Regions from separate parts of the Mesorhizobium sp. M0185 genome, predicted to be linked through region 2. Evidence: predicted binding sites of a transcription regulator. Region 2 holds the regulator's gene; the other holds the start of a gene.
The links. The regulator LexA, encoded in region 2, represses DNA repair genes until DNA is damaged. The targets are predictions, from matches to a motif close to TGTTCNNNNTGTGTTCNG.

Region 1 (7,806 bases), on a different contig from region 2:
CACCGCTTATGCTGCATGCCTATTCAGGCAATGGCCCTTCGGAGCGGGCAGAGCTGATCAATAACGGGCTGGCGTCGCTGTTCGGAGACTGATCCATTCTGATTGCCGGGGTGACGGCATTGCCGTTGGCCGGCGAATTCCTACATGCCTCAAGCAAATCGACCGGAGACCGCCCCCTCGTGAAACGCCTTTTCAACCGCCTGCTGCCGAAATCCTGGCGCTCCGCCGTCGTCACCATTCCGGTCATCCGGCTGCACGGCACGATCATGCCCGGCGGCGGCCAGTTCCGGCCGAGCCTGTCGCTCGCTTCCACCGCCGGCCTTCTCGAAAAGCTGTTTTCCTTCGACGCGCCGGCGGTCGCCATCTCGATCAATTCGCCAGGTGGTTCACCGGTGCAGTCGCGGCTGATCTTCAGGCGCATCCGCGACCTGGCGAGCGAGAAGAACAAGAAAGTCCTGGTTTTCGTCGAGGACGTGGCGGCATCGGGCGGCTACATGATCGCGGTCGCCGGCGACGAGATCTTTGCCGACCCGTCCTCCATCGTCGGCTCGATCGGCGTGGTGTCGGCCTCGTTCGGCTTTCCAGAGCTGTTGAAGAAGATCGGCGTCGAGCGCCGCGTCCACACCGCCGGCCAGAACAAGGCGGTGCTCGACCCGTTCAAGCCGGAAAAGAAGGAAGACGTCGAGCGCCTGAAGGCGCTGCAGCTCGAGGTCCACGAGACCTTCATCGATCTCGTCAAGGACAGGCGCGGCAGCAAGCTCAAGGACGATCCCGACCTGTTCACCGGACTTTTCTGGACGGCCAAAAAAGGGCTGGAGCTCGGGCTGGTCGATGCGCTCGGCGACATGCGCAGCGTGCTGAAGAGCCGTTTCGGGCCGAAAACCCAGCTCAAGCTGATCACCGCGCCGCGCGGCCTGTTCGGCCGCTTCGGCCTGTTCGGCTCGAGCTTTTCGGCGCCCGACATAGCCGCCGCCGCGGCAAGCGGCGTCATCGATGCGGCGGAAGAGCGCGCGCTGTGGGCGCGCTTCGGGCTTTGAAAAGCCGGTGAAAGCGTCTAGCATAAATCATCAACCGACCCGACCGGCCGCCTTGCCGGCCTTGCGAGGGAGGAGTTTGACATGCCGCAGATCATTTTCTTCGCCGTCGTCGGCATTGCCGCCTATTTCGGCTACCGCTCCTTCGTCAGGGAAGCCGAGCGTGTGACCGCCAAGGTGCGGCGTACCGAAAAGCAGGCCGCCAACGGTACAATGGGAACATTGGTCAAGGACCCGAAGACCGGCGAATACCGTCTGGCCAAGGATTGACCGTCGTCCCCCTCGCGGCAGAGCCAGTGAACGCCGAGGCCAGCATCCGGGCGTCGCATGCGCACGCCAAGATAAATCTCGCGCTGCACGTCACCGGCCAGCGCGCCGACGGCTATCACACGATCGAAAGCCTGGCTGTATTCACGCGCTTCGGCGATCGCATCGAGACGGAACTTGCCGACAGCGATGGGTTTTCCGTGTCCGGCAAATACGCCTCCGCGGTGCCGGTCGACGACAATAATCTGGTGGTGAGAGCGCGCGATGCACTGCGGCGCGAGGCCGGTCCCCAGCACGCACCGGCTGTCGCCATCAGGCTCGAAAAGAACCTGCCGGTCGCGTCCGGTGTCGGCGGAGGGTCGAGCGATGCGGCGGCTGTGCTGCGCGCCCTGGTCCAGACTTGGGGATTTGATGTCGGCGATGCCGAACTGGCGCGGATCGGCCTGTCGCTCGGCGCCGACGTGCCGATGTGCCTCGCTGCCAAGCCGCTGATAGCCCGCGGCGTCGGCGACGAGCTGACGCTCGTGCCGGGTTTCCCGGCGCTGGGTCTGGTGCTCGTCAATCCCGGCACTGCCGTCTCGACGGCCGACGTGTTCGAGGCGCTTGGCCGCCGCGACAATGCGGGGCTGCCGCCGCTGCCGCACAGCCTCGACTTCCACAGCATCCGCAACTGGCTGGAGATCACCCGCAACGATCTCGAGCCTGCGGCGCGCGCAATCCAGCCCGCCATCGGCAAGGCCATTTCCGTGCTCAACAAGGCCGGAGCCGGTTTTGCCAGGATGTCCGGTTCAGGCGCCACCTGCTTCGGGCTGTTCGAGACCGGCAATGTGGCCAAGCGCGCGGCCGTCGATATTCGCAGCCGCCATCCCGACTGGTTTGTCGCGGCGACGCGAAGCGTGACATCGGAGGTTGATGCCCATGGCCAGGATTGACGAGAGCCGCCCCTTCGTTCCCGTGCGCATCGCGGTACTGACCGTTTCCGATACGCGCAGCCTCGCCGACGACAAATCCGGGCAGACGCTGGCCGACCGTATCGCCGAGGCCGGCCATGTCCTGGCCGCCCGCGACATCGTCACCGACGACCGCGACAAGATCCGCGACAAGGTCCTGGGCTGGTCGAAGGACGATGCGATCGATGTCGTCATCACCACCGGCGGCACCGGCTTCACCGGCCGCGACGTGACGCCGGAAGCGCTGGAGCCGATCTTCGAAAAGCGCATGGACGGCTTTTCCGAAGTGTTCCACCGCATCTCCTACGACAAGATCGGCACTTCGACGATCCAGAGCCGGGCAACCGGCGGCGTCGTCAACGCCACCTTCGTCTTCGTGCTGCCGGGCTCGCCCGGCGCCTGCAAGGACGCCTGGGACGGCATTTTGAAGCCGCAGCTCGACTATCGGCACATGCCCTGCAACTTCGTCGAGATCATGCCGCGGCTGGACGAGCATTTGCGGCGCGGCTGAGACGAACCGAGGTATCAGCCAAGCGACCTCGGTTTAGCGAATGACCGGCTCGCCGTGAAAACGCCGGCGCGAGGGCGGCGAGACGCCGAAGCCAACCTCCATCATCAGCCGCGGCGTGCGCGTCGGCACGGTGCCCATATGGAAGCCGAACGGATCCTCGACAAAGCCGAGGCCGGCCGGCCCGGTCAGCGTGACCGGGCTCTGCTCGCCGTACACGCCCAGCACCTCTTCCGCCGAATGGCCGACCAGCAGCGTCAGCTGATGCTTCAGGATGCGGCGGTTGTGGGAGCCGCGGACATAGACATGCGGCCCGGTGTCGGCGTCGACCGGCACCAGGTAGAAAAAGAACTTCAGCATGCGCCAGTCGTCGAGGTCGAAATGGTATTTGCCGAGCGAGGCCATGTTCTTGTCGGCGTCCGAGACGCCACCGGTCGGAAAGCTCCACCAGACGCGGGTCGTGATCAGCTTGGCCTGGCTGCCGAGATAGTGTGCCGCGACGTCGAGAAGCAGCGGATCGCGCTGCACGGCGACCGCAGCGCTGCAGTCGAGGACCCGCTCGAAATAGTGACCGCTGAGCAGCGGGCGGCCGAAATGCTTTTCGGCATCGGCGTGTTTTTCGGGCAGGAATTCCAGCCGGCGGTCGAAATTGCCGAAGCATGGCGTGCGCTCGGCGAAGCGGGCGATCTCCTCATGGACGGCGGCCGGCAGCATCAGGCCCGAATAGAGCCCCTCCGTCCGCAGCGCGCCGACGACGGCATCGCGGTCAACGCCGGCGAACATCGTTTCACCGAAATTGCGCGCCGGCCGAACGGGCTTTGCACCGCGCCAGTGCAGGCGCCGCGCCGGCATGGTGCGGGCCAGCATGAACATCGGCAGCCATGCCGGATTCTCGCGAAGGTCGGAAAGATAGGTCGGGATGCGGGCGGCGATGCGGCGCAGCGTGCCGCCGTTGCGCGCGATCGCCTCGAGGCTTGCAGCGCCGGACTTGTCAGGGCTTGAAAGGGTCATCGGGGTCCTCAAAATGTCGAGGGAACAGCATCGACGTTAGTCGTCGCCGCTCCGGCACACCCCAAACCCTATTCGCCCATATCGCCGGGAATGGTAACCCCCGGCCAGATTTTGTGCAATGCACAATAAACCACGACCCGCCAGAAAATTTGCTTGGGCGGAGTTCCCATAACCGGCACGGTAAGCCGTCACTTCCGCGGCGCGACCCAGATCTCGGCGTGGAGACTCCTGGTCGCCAGGCCGCGGGCGATCGCTTCGGCGCTGCGGGCGTTCTTCGACAGCGCCACGGCCTGACGCTTGCTGATCACCAAGCCTTCGGCGAGAGCGCGATTTCCGGCAAAGACGCGCGACAGGAACGGCGCGCGGCTGCCGCGTGCCCGCGAGAACCGCGCCGCCATGGTTTGCCTGGCGATATGGGCGACGACCTCGTCGATCCAGCCCTCTCCCAGCCGCGCGCCCGGTTCCAGCAAAAGCAGCCAGTCGCCCTTGGCCTGCCTGATGCCGGCGGCGATGCCGCCGCTGACATAGTGGCACCCGGCATGTTCGGCGACGCGGTGCGTCTGATCGGTCGAGCCGGTATCGCAGACGAGAACGTCGCGCACCACGCCTTCGACCGCGCCGCCGATCAGCGAGGCGAGCGTGCGGGCAAGGCCCTCCTCGTCGTTCAGGGTTTCGATCAGGACGCTGAGCATGTTTAGCCGAATAGCGGAAAGCGGTGGGCAGCGCCAGTTTTTGCGGCGCACCGCGAGAAAGTTCTTGCTTTGTTCTCATCGATACGATAGGAATACATTCATGAGCAGAGCGATTCGACAGCGGGCGGACAGTCCCTGGGAAAGGGCCAAGATGGAACAGATCGTGCGTGCCGATATTGCAGCCTTCGGCGCTGGCAGGGCCGAGATGGCGAATGCGATGATCGAGCAGAGCGGCATGCGCGTCCGTCCCGACCGCAATCGCGGCAGGTCGGCGGGCATCAATCCGTCCGGCCGTTTCGAGCCGGTCAGCAGGCATGTATTCGACGATGGCTGGAATTCGCTGGAGGAGCTGCCGCCGTTCAAGACCGAGGTACAGGTCGAGAAGCCGCGCACCATCATCACGCGCAACGAATCGCCCGACATCTCCTTCGACCGCTCGATCAATCCCTATCGCGGCTGCGAACATGGCTGCGTCTATTGTTTCGCGCGGCCGACGCACAGCTTCATGGGCCTGTCGCCGGGGCTGGATTTCGAATCGAAGCTGTTTGCCAAGCCGGATGCGGCCCGGCTGCTCGACAAGGAATTGTCCAGGGATAATTACCAGCCGCGCACCATCGCCATCGGCACCAACACCGATCCTTATCAGCCGATCGAGAAGCAATACCGGATCATGCGCGAGATCCTCGAAGTGCTGGAGGCGCGCGGGCATCCGGTCGGCATCGTCACCAAATCGGCGCTGGTGACACGCGATATCGACATTCTGTCACGCATGGCCGAACGCGGGCTGGCCAAGGTGGCATTGTCGGTGACGACATTGGACAGGATGCTGGCCAGAACGATGGAGCCGCGAGCGTCAACGCCGACCAAGCGGCTGGAGGCGATCAGGCAGCTTTCGGATGCCGGCATTCCGGCCTCGGTGATGGTCGCGCCGATCATCCCCGGACTGACCGACCCGGAAATGGAGCGCATCCTCGATTCGGCGCAGGCAGCGGGCGCGCGTGAAGCCGGCTATGTGCTGCTGCGCCTGCCGCTGGAGGTCGCGCCGATCTTCAAGGACTGGCTGCTGCGCCATTATCCCGATCGCTATCGCCACGTCATGTCGCTGATCCGTTCGATGCGCGACGGCAAGGACTACGATTCGGAATGGGGCAAGCGTATGAAAGGCTCCGGTCCCTATGCCTGGCAGATCGGCCGGCGTTTCGAGATCGCTGCCAAACGGCTCGGCCTCAACGCCGAGCGGCGCTCGCTCAGGACCGACCAGTTCGTCCCCGCCGCCAAGGCTACCGAGCAGCTGATGCTGCTGTGACAAAGCGTCTCGCGCCAGCCGGTTGAAACGGCCGGCAACAGGCAAAAATCCCGTCCGGCCTGTCCTGTCCCCGGGCTTGCAGACGGTAGCCCCTCCTGGTCCGGTGCCCCGCCCGACCCGGAGGGACTTGCGGAGAATCGGAGCCGATGCGAACCTCGCCGCACCATGGCTCGCCCGCGTTCCGATTCTCCGCTTCTCTTCGAAATCGTCGAGAAACCCGACTTCTCGTTCGAGACGAGGGCGATGGCCGAAGGCCTGTGGCCGGTGGCGGGGATGGACGAGGCCGGCCGCGGTCCGCTCGCCGGGCCGGTGGTGGCTGCAGCGGTGGTGCTCGATCCCGCCAACATCCCCGATGGCCTCGATGATTCCAAGCGGCTGACGCATTTGCAGCGTGAGGCGCTGTTCCTGAAAATCCTCGGCTCCGCGCTCGCCGTATCGATGGCGTCGGTCAGCGCCGAAGGCATCGATGCCTCCAACATCCTCAAGGCCAGCCTGGAGGCGATGCGCCGTGCCGTGGCCGGCCTGTCAATCCAGCCGAAGCTGGCGCTGGCCGACGGCCGCGACGTGCCGCCCGGCCTGCCCTGCGAGGGCAGAGCGCTGATCAAGGGCGACCAGCGCTCGCAGTCGATCGCCGCAGCCTCGATCGTCGCCAAGGTGATGCGCGACCGCATGATGTGCGGCTGCGGCAGCCATCATGCGCGTTACGGCTTCGAACTGCATATGGGCTACGCCACTGTGCGCCACCGCACGGCGATCGATCTGCATGGACCAGTGGCGCGGCTGCACCGCAACTCCTTCGCGCCGTTCCGGTTCGGCGGCACCGAGGTGCTGGAGGAAGAGGGTTTTTCGGGTTTGGATTGAGGGATTCGGCTAGGTGTGATCTCCCCCCTCGAGGGGGAGATGTCGCCAAAGGCGACAGAGGGGTCGGTACGTCCTGGCGCGACGCCATGCGGGACGAAAGAGAAGGCTGGCGCTTCACGCGCGGCGACCCCCTCTGGCCTGCCGGCCATCTCCCCCTCAAGGGGGGAGATTACGCGCTTGGCCGCTTTCGCTAACAAAAAAGCCGCCAGGTTTCCCGGGCGGCTTCGATGACTTGTAGATGCAGCCGTTCAGTCCAGCTTCGACTTCAAATCCTGCAGTGAGGCATTGAACAGGTCGGCGCCGGCCTTGGCGTCGATCTTGCCGGCCAGCAGCGCGCGCGGCTTCGACGGCGATATCGACTGCGCTGGCACGCACTTCGCCCATCGCCTCACAATCGGCCTTCTACCTTTTAAGTCTTCGTCGCAGCATCACAATATGTAATTAAACTCATCTAAAGAGCAATCGGTGAGCTTTACGCTCACATACCATTGAGGCTTGCGGGGTTAGATATCCGTCGTGGTCGGTTGATTTACTCACACCAACTCCACATGCGACAGAAATGTCAGTATCCGACGAAAGCAAAATAACGTGAAACGTACTCCGGAACCTTGCTGTTCCGCAAATTGCGTAGTTCCAACGGAAATCGTTCCTACGGTAAAGTTGTTCCTGTCAATTCGAATCAATACTTGGTTAAATGCAAACAATAGCACTATTAATGTTACACATGATATCGCAATGGCTAGCAGTAAAAAAAAGAATCTCTTCATAGTCATTTATGCCGACACGCCACATCTGGCTTTGACGTCTGCAGGATTCCATTGCGCCAGAGCCATTCGTGCGGTTTCCCTGGGCCAGATCCCCAGCAATGCAGCGCCGAGAATGCGCCCGTTGTCATTTTTGGTCTCATCGATACCGAGGGTCTGCGCCGCAATGGCATTTAACGTATCAAAAATAGCAACATTCGCTAGGCGCGGATCTCCCCCCTTGAGGGGGAGATGTCGCCAAAGGCGACAGAGGGGGTCGGTACGTCCTGGCGCGACGTCATGCGGGACGAAAGAGAAGGCTGGTGCTTCACGCGCGGCGACCCCCTCTGGCCTGCCGGCCATCTCCCCCTCGAGGGGGGAGATTACGCGCTTGGCCGCTTTCGCTAACAAAAAAGCCGCCAGGTTTCCCGGGC
Region 2 (7,806 bases):
GACGGTGCGCACGGCAGTCGCAGAAGGTTTTGTCGCGATGCGGCCCGAGACGCTGGACATGATCCTCGCCGGCGACGCCAAGAAGGGCGACGTGCTGGGCACCGCGCGCATTGCCGGCATCATGGCGGCCAAGAAGACGCATGAACTGATCCCGCTTTGCCATCCGCTGCTGCTGACCAGGATATCTGTCGATATCGAGGCGGACGCCGCGCTGCCCGGCCTGAAGGTGACAGCATTGACCCGCGTCACCGGCAAGACCGGCGTTGAGATGGAGGCTCTGAGTGCCGTCTCGGTCGCTTGCCTGACCATCTACGACATGGCCAAGGCGGTCGACCGCGCCATGGTCATCTCCGGCATCAGGCTGGTTGAAAAGACCGGCGGCAAATCCGGCGACTACAAGATCACCGGAGACGAGGCCACCGAGGCAGGCGGATAATGGCGCTGGTCCCAGTTGCCGAGGCGCTCGAGCGCCTGCTGGACGGCGCAGCAGCGCTACCGGGTGAACGCGTCGCACTGCTGGATGCCGCAGACCGCGTGTTGGCGGAGCCGGTCGTGGCGCTCCGAACCCAGCCGCCGTTCAATGCCTCCGCCATGGACGGCTATGCCGTGCGGGCGGCCGATATCGCGTCCGTACCGGCAAGGCTTTCGGTGGTCGGCATGGCGCCGGCCGGACGCGGCTTTGCCGGAACGGTGCAGCAGCGGCAGGCCGTGCGCATCTTTACCGGCGCGCCGCTTCCCGAAGGCGCCGACACCATCGTCATCCAGGAGAACGTCCGCGATCTCGGCGGCGGCAGCGTCGAAGTGACGGAACCGACGGTGCAGGGGCGCAACATCCGCCGCCTCGGGCTCGATTTCGCCAAGAGCGATGTCCTGCTGCCCAAAGGCCGCCTGCTCGACCCGGCGGCCTTGTCGCTGGCGGCATCGGCCAATCACCCCGAGGTGCGCGTGGTCAAACGGCCGCTGGTCGCCATCATCGCCACCGGCGACGAATTGCTGCCGCCGGGCAGCGATCTTGGCCCCGACCAGATCATCTCCTCCAACGCCTATGGTGTCGCCGCTGCCGCACAGTCGGTCGGTGCGCGCGCGCTCGACCTTGGCATCGCGCCGGACCGCAGGGAGGCGATCGCTGCGCTGGTTGAAAAGGCCGTGAAGGCTGGCGCGAACGTCATCGTCACGCTGGGCGGTGCCTCGGTCGGTGACCACGACTTCGTCCATGACGTGCTGACCGGGCAAGGCATGACGCTCGATTTCTGGAAGATCGCCATGCGGCCGGGCAAGCCGCTGATGTTCGGGCGGCTGGGAGACATTCGCTGCATCGGCCTGCCCGGCAATCCGGTGGCAAGCCTGGTCTGCACTCAGCTCTTCCTGAAGCCGCTGCTGGCGCGGCTCGGCGGCCGCGCCTTTCAGCAGGATATACGTCGGGCACGGCTCGGTGCTGCCATGCCGGCCAACGATCTCAGGCAAGATTATGTGCGGGCTGTTGTCATAGATGACGCCGGTACGCTCGTGGCGACGCCGTTCGGCATCCAGGACTCCTCGATGCTGAAAATGCTGGCCGATGCCGACGGGCTGATCGTTCGCGCGCCGTTCGCTCCTGCCGCGGCGGCGGGCTCCCCCTGCGACGTACTGATGCTACGCTGAACCCTGCCTCACTCCGAAATCAAGGTCCGGGTCAGCGGGTGATCTGGATCGGCCAAACCGTCGATGATGTTGAAATGATGCCGGTCAGGCTCGACCACCAAGCTGGTCGCGGTACCCAGGCCGATCCAGATGTTGGCCAGCAACGCGCTCTGACGCAGGAATTCGGCGCGCTCGCCGCCGCCGGCCCAGCAGGTCAGGCGGGCCTTGTCCATCGGGCGCAGCAGCACTGGGCTTTCGGCCTGCGCCTCGGCCTCATCGATCGCCAGCGTCTCGTTCATGCCGGTGCGCATGATCGGGCGCAAATCGTGCACCCCCGAGATCGACACCACATGACGAACGCGCCGGACCACTTCGGGCGCCAGCGGCGTCGTCGCCGTAACCATCCGGCTAACAAGATGGCCGCCGGCCGAGTGCCCGGTCAGCATTAGCGGCCCTGCGACCATCGCCGCCGCCTTGCCGATCGCCGCGCCGACTTCCTTGACGATGCCGCCAATGCGTATCTGCGGACAGAGCGTGTAGGACGGCATCGCCACCGCATAGCCGCGATCAACAGAGCCAGTGGCAAGATGCGACCAGAAATTCTTGTTGAATTCCATCCAGTAGCCGCCATGAACGAACACCACGAGTCCCTTGGGCTTGATGGCCGGCAGGAAAAGATCGAGCCGGTTGCGTGGGTTGTCGCCATAGGCCATGTCGAGCCGCGCCCTGCCCTCGGTCGAAAGCACGTCGCGGAAAACCCGCGCGGGCTCGATCCAGGCCGCCGGCCACCGATCGCTGCCGGCTATGTTGGCGCTGTTGGCATAGGCGTTGTCCCAATCGGCAATGTGACGTTCGAACACCCTGCGCCTCCCTGGCAATATGGCCTTGCAACGTAGCCGTGAGCATCGCGCGGCGCGTCGTCGCCAGCCTCACGATTCCAGCTCTCGCATCAATCTCAAGTGACAGCTGCTTTGATGGCGAAGCGCGTATCCTTCCACGCACCGGTGCGCAGGATGTCCTCAAGCACTTTGACGGCCTGCCAGACATCGGCATAGCCGACATAGAGCGGGGTGAAGCCGAAGCGCATGGTCAATGGCGCGCGAAAATCGCCAATCACGCCACGTTCGATCAGCGCGCGCATGACCTGGTAGCCATACTCATGCATGAATGAAATCTGGCTGCCGCGTTTTCCCCATCGCGCGTGCTTTCGAGCGTGAGCCCGTAAGTGCCGCACTTTGCCTCGACAAGCTCGATGAACAGATCCGCCAGCGCGATGCTCTTCTTGCGCACCGCCGTCATGTCGACATCGTTCCAGATGTCGAGCGCGCCCTTCAGCGTGCGCATCGACAGGACCGGCTGCGTGCCGCACAGAAACCGGCGGATGCCGGTGCCGGCCGCATAGCCTGGCTCGAAGGCGAAGGGCCGTGCATGGCCCCACCAGCCGGTGAGCGGCTGCTGGATGTAGGAAAGATGCCGCTCAGCCGCATAGATGAAGGCAGGCGCGCCCGGGCCGCCATTCAGATATTTGTAGGTGCAGCCAACGGCAAAATCGGCGTTTGCCTTGTCGAGCTCGACTGGCATCGCGCCGGGGGTGTGGCAGAGATCCCAGACGATCATCGCCCCGGCTTCCTGAGCCCTGCGCGTCAGCGCCGGCATGTCGCGCAGTTCGCCCGACTTATAGTTGACGTGGTTGACCAGCACCACGGCGGTGCGTTCGTCGATCAGCTCTTCGATGGTCGGCGCGTCGACCCCCGAGAGGCGCAGCAGCGTATCTTTTCGCGTCGAAACCACACCCTCGGCCATGTAGAGGTCCGTCGGAAAACTATCGCCCTCGGCGACGATGACCTGCCGCTCCGGTCGCATGGCCATGGCGGCGTGCAGCAGCTTGTAGATGTTAGCCGATGTCGTGTCGCAGACCACCGTCTGGCCGGCCGCGGCACCGATCAGGCGCCCGAGCTGGTCGCCAAGTTCAAGCGGCATGTTGAACCAGCCGGCCGTGTTCCATGCGCGGATGAGATCATGTGACCATTCTTCGGTCGCGGCCTTGTGCAGTTCATCGAAAGCGGCACGTGAAGCAGCTCCTAGCGAATTGCCGTCGAGATAGATCACTCCTTGCGGCAACACAAAGCGGTCGCGCATCGCGCGCAGCGGATCCGCGGCATCCATCGCCTTTATGGCCACGAGATCGGGAATTCCTGTCATGATTTGTCTGCTCCCCAGGATCCAACGCAACGCCGGACACGCATCGACTGTTCTTCCATTACCTGGTTGCGCGCAGCAAGGCTCCACCGGCGAGAAGCAGCCTGACCAGGCGGTGGAAACCGGGACTTAACCCGAGGTTGGCGTTTTGAGTTCGTTTCGTTCACGGTGCATTGACCAAACCGTACAGTCGATACGGGTTCAATTCCGTGCCTTTTGCCGACCGACGGCCGATGCCAGTGCCGCCTTCTAGGATGCCAGAAGGGCGCAAACGAAAGCAGAATCAAGGCGATGAGGCTCGCGGCGGTGAAAATGCGATACGCCGGTAGGGGACGTCGTTTGTTTCCCGAGCCTTAACGCATTCATTAAACTTTAAACAGTTGCGGAACACAACTGGAACAGATAGTGTTTGTTCTGGGTTTGTTTTTCTGATTCTGTTGGGGGTCGCTATGCTGACACGCAAACAACACGAACTGCTTATGTTCATCCACGAAAGGTTGAAGGAAAGCGGTATCCCGCCTTCCTTCGACGAGATGAAGGAAGCGCTCGACCTGGCTTCCAAATCCGGAATCCACCGGCTGATTACGGCGCTGGAGGAGCGCGGCTTCATTCGCCGTTTGCCCAACCGGGCCCGTGCGCTGGAGGTGCTGCGCCTGCCTGACTCGATCGCCCCCGGCCTCAATGCGGCACGCAAGTTCTCGCCGAGTGTCATCCAGGGCAGTCTTGGGCAAGGCGGTCCTCGGCAAGGCAAGCCGACATCGTCGCGCGTGCCCGCAGCCGGAAATGACGACGATGTCGTCGCCGCCGTTTCGATCCCGGTGATGGGCCGCATCGCCGCCGGTGTGCCGATCGACGCCATCCAGCACCAGACGCATTCGATTTCGGTGCCGCCGGATATGATCATGGGCGGCGAGCATTATGCGCTCGAGGTCAAAGGCGATTCGATGATCGAGGCCGGCATTTTCGACGGCGACACGGTGATCATCCGCAATGCCGATACGGCGAGCCCCGGTGAGATCGTGGTGGCACTGGTCGACGAGGAGGAAGCGACGCTGAAGCGGTTCCGCCGCAAGGGCGCCTCGATCGCCCTGGAAGCCGCCAATCCGGCCTACGAGACGCGCATCTTCGGACCAGACAGGGTCAAGGTGCAGGGCAAGCTCGTCGGACTGATCCGCCGCTACTGAGCCCCGCCCTTGGCGCCGGCTTTGGGGTTGTCGGCCCTGCGGTATGGCGGCAGGCCCCGTGCCGCGCGTGAAAATTTCCGCTGCACGTGCCAGGGCCGGTATGATTTTTCGACCGCGAAACGGATTTCGGCGCGCGTTGCCGCTTGTGGATCGAAGTAGACGGCGGCACTTCCCGCGCGCGCCAGTTGCCGTTTGGTGACGACGAGGACCAGCCGGTCGTAGTAGCAGGGGTTATGGGCGGTGGCGTCGTCGATGACGATCAAGCTGGCAAAGGCGCAGGCTGGCCGCGCAGTATCGCGGTCCTTGGCTTGCGCGATGATCGCGCCGGATGGATGCCTGGCAAGGCAGAGGCCGTCCGTGCAAATGAACGGCATGCCCGGCGGTAGGTCGGCCGGATCGGCAATGTCGAATTGCGGGTCGTTCTGTCCAGGTGTTTCCGGCGCGACGATAGCCTCTGATGTGAGCGCGCGTTTCCAGTTGTCGATGGTGAACTCATTCGGGCGTGCCCGGTTGACCGCGAGTTCACCGCTGCCGATCGGCAGCGCGACCAGCCGTGCGTCCTCCGAGACCAATACGTCGGGTATGCGTGTCTGCGTTGTCGTCAGCAAGCCGGCGAGCGCAAAAGGAAGTGCCGCCAGCCGCAACCAGGTCGTCGCCATGCTGGCAATGACGAGGGCGATCGTCACCAGAAGGACGGATCTCAGCGAAATCAGCCCGACCGCATCGATCGGCGAGCGCTCCGAGATCCACCCGGACAGGGCGATCATCGCCGTCAGCCCCTTGCCCATGACATAGAGGAAAGGGCCATCCGCACCGAACGGCATCGCCAGCGCGCTGAGAACGGCGAAGGGCATGACGACCAGTGACACGATGGGCATGATGGCCAGATTGGCGAACAGGCTGAGCGGCGCCACGCGCTGGAAATGCCATATGGCGAAAAGCGCCGTGGCGCTCCCTGCAATGATCGAGGTCATCGCCAGACCGCACATGCCCAGCAGGACCTTTCGCGTGGCAAAGCGTAGCGGCGACAGCCGCGGCGGCGGCATGGTGGCCCTGCCGGCGCGGTAATCGGACCAGCCTGCATAGGCGCCGACAAGGGCCGCCGTCGCGGCGAAGGACATCTGGAAACTCGGACCGACCACCTCGTGCGGCGACACCAGGATGACCGCGATGGCCGAGATCGCCAGGTTGCGCATGGTGAGCGCGGCCCGGTCGAACAGCACGGCGATAAGCATCACCGCCAGCATGATGAAGCTGCGTTCGGCCGCCACGACAATGCCGGAAAAGACGAGGTAGGCCGCAATCGAAAAAAGCGCGGCGGCCGCGGCATATTTCTTGACCGGCCGTCGCGATGAGAAATCGGGAAACAGCGCGAAGGCACCCCGCAGCAGCGCCATGATGGTGCCGGCGACCAACGCCATATGCAGCCCCGAGATGGAGATGATGTGGTAGATGCCGGTGCGCCGCATCGCTTCGTTGATCTCCTCGGGAATGCCGGCGCGCACGCCGACGATCAGCGCAGCAGCAATCTCGCCCTCGGCACCGCCGATGCGGCTGCGGATATGGTCGGCGATGGATTCGCGCGCGTCTTCGATCGCGGAAGAAAGCTGCGCGGCAAGCGGCATGCTGCCCGACGACACGACTTTCGGATTGCCGAGAAAAAAGCCGCTGCCGCCGATACCGGCGAAATAGCTGTCGAAGGAGAAATCATAGCTGTCGGGCCGCACCGGGCCGGTCGGCGGCAGCAGCCGCACATAGCCCGTGATCTCGGAACCGGCGGTCAGCTCAGCCGGTATCTTCATCGCCGAAACGCGGACCCGTTCCGGCATGTAGCGCAGTGTCGGCCTGGCCGTTGAGATCACATCGATTGTCAGCCTGATGCGGCCGCTCGCCATGGGCTCGTACGATACGACGCGACCCGTCAGCCGCGTCGAGATTTCGGAGCCGAGCATATGCGTTCCGACACGCCATGTCTCGAACTTGGCGGCAAGTACGCCAAGCGCGCAGAGCAGCGCCACCATGAAGCACAGGCGCGTCCTGGGCCATGACCGCGAGACGACGGCACAAAGGGTCGCGAGGAGCGCGATTGCGATCGGCTGTGGAAAGGCCGGCTCCACCGACAGCCCGAAATAAACGACCACCCCGCATGCGAGGAACACCGGCACCAGCAGGAAGGCGATGCCGCGGTCGAGTTCCAGGCCGGCTGCCGTGGTTACGCTGTTGCGGATACGGGACGGTGACGGGAGGCGGAAACGCCTGGGCAGGCGTACGATGGGCTCGCCCGCGGGCACGAGAACCGCTGCTGGGTCGCTGGCCGGCAGCGACGGAGCATCGAAGCGCGGAGCAGGTAGCAATGCCGGTGCCGGCAGGACGGGCGGGGGAGCGGCAAACAGCAAGCGTTCGCTGACGCCGCTGCCAACGTCCTCGCCCTTGCCCGCACCACGGCCTCGCACAGCCATCGGGTCTGCCCCTTGCGCCCTCGACCTCCTATGCTACATGAACGCGCAACGCGCGAAAGTCCGCAAACCCACTTCCTTCGCCCGCCTGAGAGTTCCATGCCCGATAAGGTCGTCACCCGTTTTGCCCCCTCGCCCACCGGCTATCTGCACATTGGCGGCGCGCGCACGGCGCTGTTCAACTGGCTGTACGCCAAGCACACGGGCGGCACGATGCTGCTGCGCATCGAGGATACCGACCGTGAGCGGTCGACGGATGCGGCGACGGCAGCCATTCTCGACGGGCTTTCCTGGCTCGGACTCACCTGGGACGGCGCGCCTGTCTCGCAGTTCGAGCGTGCGCCGCG

Region 1: NKJ20_RS07825 (PA0069 family radical SAM protein) is a predicted target of LexA. The motif match lies at 4,522-4,539, and genes of this name have one in related genera.

Annotation. Positions count from the first base shown of each region.
Region 1 is NZ_JAMYSY010000007.1:9,841-17,646, forward strand. Features, by position in the region: gene NKJ20_RS07790 (tRNA1(Val) (adenine(37)-N6)-methyltransferase) at 1-92, shown strand, start outside; gene NKJ20_RS07795 (S49 family peptidase) at 180-1,037, shown strand; gene NKJ20_RS07800 (membrane protein) at 1,119-1,304, shown strand; gene NKJ20_RS07805 (4-(cytidine 5'-diphospho)-2-C-methyl-D-erythritol kinase) at 1,331-2,233, shown strand; gene moaB (molybdenum cofactor biosynthesis protein B) at 2,220-2,762, shown strand; gene NKJ20_RS07815 (phytanoyl-CoA dioxygenase family protein) at 2,796-3,770, opposite strand; gene NKJ20_RS07820 (glycosyltransferase) at 3,959-4,462, opposite strand; gene NKJ20_RS07825 (PA0069 family radical SAM protein) at 4,614-5,768, shown strand; gene rnhB (ribonuclease HII) at 5,934-6,629, shown strand; partial or broken gene NKJ20_RS07835 (ATP F0F1 synthase subunit B) at 6,878-7,016, opposite strand.
Region 2 is NZ_JAMYSY010000003.1:190,845-198,650, reverse strand. Features, by position in the region: gene moaC (cyclic pyranopterin monophosphate synthase MoaC) at 1-436, shown strand, start outside; gene NKJ20_RS04110 (molybdopterin molybdotransferase MoeA) at 436-1,641, shown strand; gene NKJ20_RS04105 (hormone-sensitive lipase) at 1,650-2,480, opposite strand; partial or broken gene kynU (kynureninase) at 2,576-3,822, opposite strand; gene lexA (transcriptional repressor LexA) at 4,269-5,003, shown strand; gene NKJ20_RS04090 (ComEC/Rec2 family competence protein) at 4,997-7,462, opposite strand; gene gltX (glutamate--tRNA ligase) at 7,559-7,806, shown strand, end outside.